Regions from separate parts of the Gulosibacter massiliensis genome, predicted to be linked through region 1. Evidence: predicted binding sites of a transcription regulator. Region 1 holds the regulator's gene; the other holds the start of a gene.
What was found. Region 1 encodes LexA, which represses DNA repair genes until DNA is damaged. Its sites were predicted from a motif close to TCGAACANNTGTTCGA; they were not measured.
Positions count from the first base shown of each region.

Region 2: the regulator LexA is predicted to act here: its motif matches at 2,597-2,612, upstream of EJL01_RS11385 (HNH endonuclease signature motif containing protein).

Region 1 is NZ_UYZX01000001.1:1,962,070-1,966,634, forward strand. It holds gene EJL01_RS09300 (class I SAM-dependent methyltransferase) at 1-169, opposite strand, end outside; gene hflX (GTPase HflX) at 207-1,874, shown strand; gene lexA (transcriptional repressor LexA) at 1,881-2,519, opposite strand; gene EJL01_RS09315 (LysM peptidoglycan-binding domain-containing protein) at 2,741-3,085, shown strand; gene EJL01_RS09320 (histidinol-phosphate transaminase) at 3,225-4,346, shown strand; gene hisB (imidazoleglycerol-phosphate dehydratase HisB) at 4,343-4,565, shown strand, end outside.
Region 2 is NZ_UYZX01000002.1:338,737-343,301, forward strand. It holds gene EJL01_RS11375 (response regulator transcription factor) at 1-518, shown strand, start outside; gene EJL01_RS11380 (hypothetical protein) at 525-920, opposite strand; gene EJL01_RS11385 (HNH endonuclease signature motif containing protein) at 1,050-2,519, opposite strand; gene EJL01_RS11390 (DUF58 domain-containing protein) at 2,801-4,108, opposite strand; gene EJL01_RS11395 (AAA family ATPase) at 4,117-4,565, opposite strand, start outside.

The DNA of each region.
Region 1 (4,565 bases):
GCGGCGCGGGCACGTGGTCGAGCAGGATGCGCGTGGCCTTGTCGAGCCGGTCGGCTGAGAACACGGCGCTTGCGGTCTCGAGGCGAACCTCGCGACCCTGCAGCACTACGTCGATCTCGCGCTGGTTCGCGTTCGCTGTGGGCTGCGAGGCAAAGTAGTGCTCAGACATGCTTCGAACGTAGCGCAGCGCGTATCCTGGTCGCAGCATGCCCCTAGATGAAACCAGCGCCAACGGCGCCCCCAATTCTGACGACGCTCGCAACGACGCGACCGAATCGCTGCTCGACCGCGTTCTGCGCAGCTCCGAAGCAAACCGCAGTCGCACGACGATGTTCCACGACGAGCGGCGCGCGAGCGCGCTCCAGAGCGACGACACCATCTCGCACAGCGACGCGGACGGCCTCCAGCTTGACCGCGAGGCGCGCCGCTCGCTGCAGCACGTCGACGGCCTCTCGACCGAACTCGAGGACGTCACCGAGGTCGAGTACCGGCAGGTGCGGCTCGAGAAGGTCGTGCTCATCGGCGTCTATGCCGCGGGCACGATCGAAGACGCCGAGAACTCGATGCACGAGCTCGCCGCGCTCTGCGAAACCGCCGGCGCGGCCGTCCTCGACGGCATCCTGCAGCGACGTCCGCATCCCGACGCCTCGACCTACCTCGGCCGCGGCAAGGTCGAGGAGCTCGCCGACATCGTCCGCTCGGTCGGCGCCGACACCGTCGTCGCCGACACCGAGCTCGCGCCCTCGCAGCGCCGCGCGCTTGAGGATCAGGTGAAGATCAAGGTCATTGACCGCACCGCCGTCATTCTCGACATCTTCAGCCAGCACGCGAAGAGCCGCGAGGGTAAGGCGCAGGTCGAGCTCGCGCAGCTCGAATATCTGCTGCCGCGCCTGCGCGGTTGGGGTCAGTCGATGTCGCGGCAGGCCGGTGGCCAGGTCGGTTCAGCCGGCGCCGGTATGGGTTCGCGCGGCCCCGGTGAGACGAAGATCGAGCTCGATCGCCGCCGCATCCACACGCGCATGGCGAAGCTGCGTCGCCAGATCGCAGGCATGAAGACGTCGCGCGACACGAAGCGCGCCGAGCGCGGCCGAAATCTCGTGCCCTCGGTGGCGATCGCGGGCTACACGAACGCCGGTAAGTCGTCGCTGCTCAACCGCATCACCCGCGCGGGCGTCCTCGTTGAGAACCAGCTGTTTGCGACGCTCGACGCGACGGTGCGCCGCACCGAGACACCCGAGGGGCGCCCGTACACGCTTGCCGACACCGTCGGCTTCGTGCGCAACCTGCCGCACCAGCTCGTCGAGGCGTTCCGCTCGACGCTCGAGGAGGTCGCCGACTCGGATGTGCTCGTGCACGTCGTCGACGCGAGCCACCCCGACCCGGCGGGGCAGATTCGCACCGTGCGCGAGGTCATCTCTGAGATCGACTCGCGCGACGTGCCCGAGCTCATTGCGTTCAACAAGGCCGACCTCATCGATGCCGACACGCGGCTCATGCTCCGCGCGCTCGAGCCGAACTCGGTGTTCGTCTCGGCCCACACGGGCGAGGGCGTTGAGGAACTCCAGGAGCGCATCGCCGAGTTGCTGCCGATGCGCGAGATCGAGGTCGAGCTCGTCGTGCCGTATCAGCGCGGCGACCTCGTGTCGATGCTGCACGACCAGGGCGGCGTGCTGCGCGAGTTGCACGATACCGATGGCACACACCTGCGCGCCCGCGTGCATCCCGATCAGATGGGCGTGTTCGAGGAGTTTCGGGTTGCTGGCCGCTCAGCTCCCGAGGGCAAGAAGCCGCCGGTGCGGCACAAGCCGCGCGCCCGCGTTGACGAGTCGGACGAGCGCGTGCTGAGCCTGCCGCGCGTGGACTACGACAACTAGCGCGAGCTAGACCGAACGCAGCACGGCGACGATCTTGCCGAGCACCGTCGCCTCGTCGCCGAGGATTGGCTCGTAGTTCGAGTTGCGCGGCAGCAGCCAGGTGTGGCCGTCGCGCTGACGGAACACCTTGACCGTGGCCTCGCCGTCGAGCATGGCGGCCACGATGTCGCCGTTGTTCGCGGTGGGCTGCTGGCGCACGACGACCCAGTCGCCGTCGCAGATCGCGGCGTCGATCATCGAGTCGCCTGAGACGAGCAACAGGAACAGCTCGCCGTCGCCGACGACCTGGCGGGGGAGTGGGAAGACCTCTTCGACCTGTTGCTCGGCGGTGATCGGCACGCCCGCCGCGATGCGCCCGACGAGGGGCACGAGGGCGGTCGGGCCCGGCGTGATGCTCGGCTCGACCTCGTCAATCGCCACATCGACGAGCAACTCGATGGTGCGCGCCTGATTCGCGTTGCGGCGAATGTAGCCGCGCTTCTCGAGCTGGTTGAGCTGATAGGCCACCGACGACGAGCTGATGAGGCCGACGGTGTCGCCGATCTCGCGGATGCTCGGGGCAAAGCCATTGCTGTTCTGGAACGTTGCGATGAACGAGAGGATGCGCTGTTGCGTGTCCGACAGGGGCTTGATCTGCTTGGCCATCGGCCCTCCTGAGGTGGTGGTCACGAGGCCGTGTCGGAGGCCCGTGGTCAGCTGTGTTCCGTTGAAGTCACCCTACGTGGCATCAGCACCGGACTCAAACACCTTTTCGAGCGTGTCGCCCTTATTCTCGAAAAAGTGTTTGCTTTTCGAACATGTCGAATCTATATTCGAAGCAGATGTTCGCATGCACCTCGCATGCACGTCGAAAGGAAGCGACCAACATGACTGCTCTTACTGCACGCACCAGCGCCACCGCGCAGCCCCGCCTGCGGCTCACGAGCCGTGGTCGTCGACTCCTCGGCACCCTTCTGCTCGCTCCCGTCGCCCTCGGCGTCGGGGTCGGCATCGCCCAGGTTCCCGCCGCGCTCGCATCGAACACGAGCAGCGCTGCCGCAACCACGTTCGAACACCACACGGTGCTCGCGGGCGAAACCCTCTGGAGCATCGCCGACGAAATCGCCGACGGCCATGACGTGCGCGACGTCGTGCACGAGATCATGCGCCTCAACCTGCTCGAGAGCTCCTCGGTGCAGGCAGGCCAAGAGCTCGCGCTGCCGAACTACTAGACCACCAGATTTCCGGGCCGCGGACACGGCCGCGGCCCGGAAGCCACGCACCACCACCACCACCACCGTGCCGGGCGTCGCAACCACCCCTTCCGGAGGCGGCGCCCGCGGTGGTTTTCCGGACGCCTAAGATAATGGGGTGACGAGCTTCGAAGACCTCCCCATTCGCGACGACCTGCGTGGGCTGACGCCGTACGGCGCGCCGCAGGACGCGCTGCCGATCACCATCAACGTCAACGAGAACCCGTTCTCGGTGCCGGAGGCCGTCGCCCTCTCGATTATTCAGCGCATTTCGCTCACGCTGCCGGGGCTCAATCGCTACCCCGACCGCGAGTTCACCGAGCTCCGCGAGCGACTCGCGACGTACCTCGGTCAGGGGCTCACACCCGAGCACATCTGGGCAGCCAATGGTTCGAACGAGGTGCTCCAACAGCTGCTCCAGGCCTTCGCTGGAGCGGGCCGCAAGATCATGAGCTTCGCACCGACCTACTCGATGTACCCGCTGCTCGCGAAGGGCGTCGGCAGCGAATGGGTTGCGGCGCCCCGCGACGAGAACTTCGAGCTCACACCTAAGCTCGTGCGCACGGCCATCGAAGCCGAGCGACCCGACGTCGTGCTGCTCTGCACGCCGAATAACCCCACGGGTACCCCGCTCGATCTCGAGACCATCGAGGCCGCCTACGACGCGACCGACGGCATCGTCATCGTCGACGAGGCGTACGCCGAGTTCCGTCACGACGGCGCGCCGACGGCGCTGAGCCTGCTCGAGGGGCGCCCCCGGCTCGTCATTTCGCGCACCATGTCGAAGGCCTTCGCCTTCGCCGGTGTGCGTCTCGGTTACTTCGCGGCCGACCCGGCCGTCGCCGACGCCGTGCGGCTCGTGCGCCTGCCGTACCACCTGTCGGCGATCACGCAGGCGGCGGCCATCGCGGCACTCGAGCACAGCGACACGATGCTTGCGCAGGTCGACCGCATCCGCATCCAGCGCGACCGCATCGTCGACGAGACCGCCGCGCTCGGCTACCGGCCGTACCGCTCCGATGCGAACTTCGTGCTCATCGGCGGCGTCGCCGACCCCGCCGCGATGTTCGACGAGTTCGTGGCCCGCGGCATCCTGATCCGCAACACCGGCCCCGCCGACTGCATCCGCGTCACCGCCGGCACCGAGTTCGAAACCGACGCGTTCCTCTCGGCCCTCGCCGAGATTACCGCCGCCCGACCCGAGCTGCAGCTCACTGGTTCCGAAGGAGTCAGCGCATGACCGATCCCCGTACCGCCACCGTCGAACGCGCCACGAGCGAGTCGAGCATCCGCCTCAGCCTCAACCTTGACGGCACCGGCGCCTCGAACATCAACACCGGGGTGCCGTTCTACGACCACATGCTCACCGCATTCGCGAAGCACTCGCTTACCGATCTCACGATCGAGTCCAACGGCGACGTGCACATCGACGAACACCACACGATTGAGGACACCGCGA
Region 2 (4,565 bases), on a different contig from region 1:
ACATCGATGGCTTCGACGTGCTCGATCAGCTGCGTGGCTCGGGCGTGCGCACGCCCGTGATCGTGCTCACGGCGCGCACCTCGGTCGACGACACCGTGCAGTCGCTCGAGACCGGCGCCGACGACTATATGCCGAAGCCGTTTCGGTTCGAGGAACTGCTCGCGCGCGTGCGGTTGCGCCTGCGCGCGACGGCGGATGCGCCGGGCTCATCGTCGCCGGCGAGCGCGACCTCGCTCGAGCACGGTGGCGTACGCCTCGATCTGCGCACCAGGCGGGTGACCGTCGACGGCGCCGAGGTGGAGCTGTCGGCGCGGGAGTTTTCGCTCGCGCAGGAGCTGCTCGAGCATCCGGGTCAGGTGCTCACGCGCGAGCAGCTGCTGTCGCGCGTGTGGGGCTATGACTTTGACCCGGCGTCGAACGTCGTCGATGTGTACATTCGCTATCTGCGCCGCAAGCTCGGCAGCGACCGTATCGAGACGGTGCGGGGAGTCGGCTACCGGCTCGCAACGCGCTCGTAGCTGGCGCTAGTCGTCCCACTCATCGTCGTCATCGTCGTCCCAGTCGTCGTCATCGTCGTCGTAGCTGCTGCCGCTGCCGCCGCCCGACCCTGATCCGCTCTCGGGCTGGATCGGCTGTGCCGGCGCGGGGTTGACGGGCTGTGGCTGGGGCAGCGAACCGGAGTCCGATGCGTCGTCGGTGGAGGTCGGCGTTGCCGTCGGCGTCTCGTTCGGCGTTGCAGACGGCGTGGCCGGGGGAGTTCCGGTCGATGTTGGAATCGGCGTGCCGCTCGCGGGAATCGTGACGGCGTCGCTGACCTCCTGCTGCTGGTCGCTGTTCGCGATCGAGATGCCCGAGAAGGCGAGCAACGCAAGCACGAGCACGGATGCGGCAGAAAGCAGCACGGGGGCGAGGCGATGCATGGCAGGTCTCCTATTCGGTCTCGGGATGCTGCGAGCGTATCGAGCGCGTCAAGTCACCCGCATGAGGCAGAGATGAGAGATCTCTCATGTTTGCAGCCTCGTCGACTTCGATGACGGACTCCTCCCTCGTTAGAACGGTGCCGGGTCGTTGATCGCGTCATAGCCCTGGTCCTCGACGGGTTTGAAGATCGGCCCGACCTTGGCGGGTTCGACCGTGACCCATTCGCCGCGTGGCGTTTTCCACCCGACCTTGCCGCCGCCGAGTTGCTCGCACTCCCACGGACGTTGATGTTTCAGCGTGTGGTGTTTTGGACAGAGGTGTCCCAAGTTTTCGACGTCGGTTCTGCCGCCCGCGGCCCACGCAATCGTGTGATCAAGTTCGCTTTGATCCGCCGGTCTGCGGCAGCCCGGGAACAGGCACACTTGGTCTCTCGCCTGCAGGAACCGTCGCATCGAGGGGGTCGCATTGCGCGAGTCGACGGTCAACACGTGCCCGGTGATCGGGTCGGTCAGGATGCGTTGGAAGCACTTCGCCTTCGACGCCATCTCACGCGCTTCGGTCATGCTGATCGGGGTCATCCCGTTGATCGTTGCGACATCGCGCGGCGCGTCGGGGTTAAGGAGGTTGAGCACCGGGATCACGATGCTCACCGTCGCGTTCACGCGCGAGCCGCCCTTGGCCTCGTGTTCGCGCATGCTCTGCGGCGTCGTTGTGAGGAAGGTTTCGACGAACAGGTCGGCCAACAACTGCCGCACCGTGCGTGGGTCCTCAACGAACTCGGCATCGGCGGGGGAGAGGTCTTCCCCGCGTGCCTGCGCCGCGCGGACGCGACGTCGGTGTTCGTCGGCCTCGTTCACGTTCTCTTCACGCAAGGCCTTGGCTTGCTTGTTCATGAGGTCGTACATCGCGTGCGCCTGCAACGTCGGCACGTCGGCGGTGATGCGGGACATCCCGAACTCGCGGTCCTCGATGGTCACATGGCGTGCTTGGTACTCGTGCTCGAACGCCGCCTCAAACTCTTCCGCCCCGAATTCGGTGGCGAGCTTCCGCGCGAATGCGTCGGTCGCGGCGACGGTCTCGCCCTTCGCGAATTCCAGCACCTTCACGGCGTATTCGTCCAGCCGCGCGTCCGGCACGATCCCCGCATGCCGCAACAGTGCGCGGGCGTGCCGCATCGTCACCGCCGCTTCACGGAGCGGGTCGAGCCACACGACAAAGTCGGTGCCGAGGCGGTGCGCGTCATACGCCCGGTTCAGTAGCGCGGTGTCGGACTCGTTCGTGTGAATCCCGAACTCCGCGACGATCGATCGCAGGTTCAGCCGCAGCAGGTCGTCGGGACTCACTACCGAGGAGCGTTCCTGCAACTGTGCGTAGGTGCGGTGTTCCGCGACGGCGTAGGCCTGCGCGAGGCCCATCATCTTCAGGTACGCGCCGGTCTGCTCGAGTTTCGCACCATTGAGGACCATCTCTTCGATCGCCCCGAGCGCGTCATTGAGCCCGTCGTTCTCTGGTGGAGGAGTGGTGCCGTCTGGCCGGTGCTTCGGTGCGCGACGAATCGGCTCATCCGCAGAGTCTGGTGGGGGAGTCGTTGCGGTCATCGGGCGTCACCTCCTCGAAGGTGCGTCAATGGGGGAACCGTTGTAGCAAACATATGCGGATGCGTTCACGAATGCAATAGAAATAATGTTCTAATCAGGTTGGGGTGGATGTTCGAGGTTTCGAGCATTGGCGGGAAGGTTTTCGGTCTTGGTTCACTCTTGCACGAGCCTCCGACATGGCTTCGGACGGCGGGTTTCGTGGCGGATTGCCGACTAGTTTCAGTTCGGCACAAGCCTCCGACAGCACAGACCCCAGCACCAAGCCCCGACCCCCAACCGCCCTAAAGCCGCCCAGCCTTCTTCAGCTCCAAATACCGGTCGGCAACCCGCGGCGGCAGCTCATACGGCGTCGCGGTAATCGTGTCGACGCCCAGCTGGCCAAGCGCGCGGCGGACGCGCTGCGCATCCAGCATCGACCGCTCGGCGGCGGCGGCCCGGAATACGGTCTCGCGCTCGCTGAGATCGCGCGCGGCCTCGGCCACTTCGGGATCGGTCACCGAGGCCACCAAGACAAGGTGGCGCTGCGCGAGCTCGGGCACAGCCTCGAGCAGGGCGCGCGAGGAACCCTCGTTGTCGGCGGTCGTGAGCAGCACGACGAAGGCGCGGTGCGTCGTCACCTCGCGCACGAGCTTCGGCACGTCGAGCCAGTTCATTTCGAGCAGCTCGGGCTCGACGTTCGCCATGGCGTCGGTAATTTTCGCGAGCACGGTCGGTCCGCTTGCCCCCTGCACCCGCGCGCGTACGCGCTGGTCGTACGACACCAGGTCGACGCGGTCACCGGCGCGCGTTGCCAGCGCGGCGAGCAGCAGCGCCGACTCGATCGCGGTGTCGAGCCGCGTCTCGTCGTCGATGCGCGCGGCCGAGGTGCGGCCCGAATCGATGATGATCACGACGCGGCGATCGCGCTCCGGGCGCCAAGTGCGCACGACGAGCTCCTGTTGCCGCGCGGTCGCGCGCCAGTCGATCGAGCGCACATCGTCGCCGCGTACGTACTCGCGCAGCGAATCGAACTCGGTGCCCTGGCCGCGCACCTGCAGGGTCGTCTGCCCATCCAGCTCGCGCAGGCGTTGCACGCGCGAGGCGAGGTGTCGACGCGAATTAAAGGGCGGCAGGATGCGCACCCGCCCGGCCGACTTCAGCGTCGCCTGCCGCGCGACCAATCGCAGTGGACCCCACGACCGCACGACAACGACCTCGCTGCGCCGGTCTCCCCGACGCCACGGCTTCAAGACGGTCGTGACCGCGCGCCGCTCGCCGGCGGGGATGCGCACGCGCTCGCGCATCCGCGGGGCGCCGGCCGAGGGCTCCCACGCGTCGCGCACCTGCGCGTTCAGGGTGCGGCCGGCGAGGTTCGTGAGCAGCAGCGTCGACGACACCGTCTCGCCGAGCCGCACGCGCTCGGGTAGCTCGCGGGCGATCGAGATGCGCCGGGCGGGCGTCGCGAGCAGCCAGTCGATGACGCCGAGCAGCAGCCACACCAGCAGCACAATGCCGAGCGTGGCCAGCGCGCTGCCGGCCGTTGTGCCGAACAACATGACTGGCAACGCCCCGAGCAGGAGCAAGCCGACGTAGATACCGCTAAATGCCATGACGAAAACTAAATCGGAACCTGCACCTGCTGCATGATCGACCGCAGCACAGAGTCGGCCGAAACCCCCTCGAGCTCGGCCTCGGGCTCGAGCACGACGCGGTGGCGCCAGGTCGGCAGCAGCATCCGCTGCACGTGGTCGGGGGTCACGGCGGGGTGTCCGTAGAGGTACGCGCTCGCCTTCGCGACGCGCAGCAGCGCCGTTGCACCACGGGGCGAAACGCCCATGCGCACCGAGGGTGACTGCCGCGTTGCGCGGGCGAGGTCGACGACGTACGCGAGCACATCCCCGCTCACCTGCACCTGCTGCGCCTCGGCGCGCGCCTGCTGCAGCTCGCTCGCCCCGAGCACGCGCTGCACGCCGACGGAGCCGAGGTTGCGCGGGTTGAAGCCGGCCGCGTGGCGTCGCAGCACCTCGATTTCGGCGTCGCGTGGCGGCAGGTCGAGCACGAGTTTGA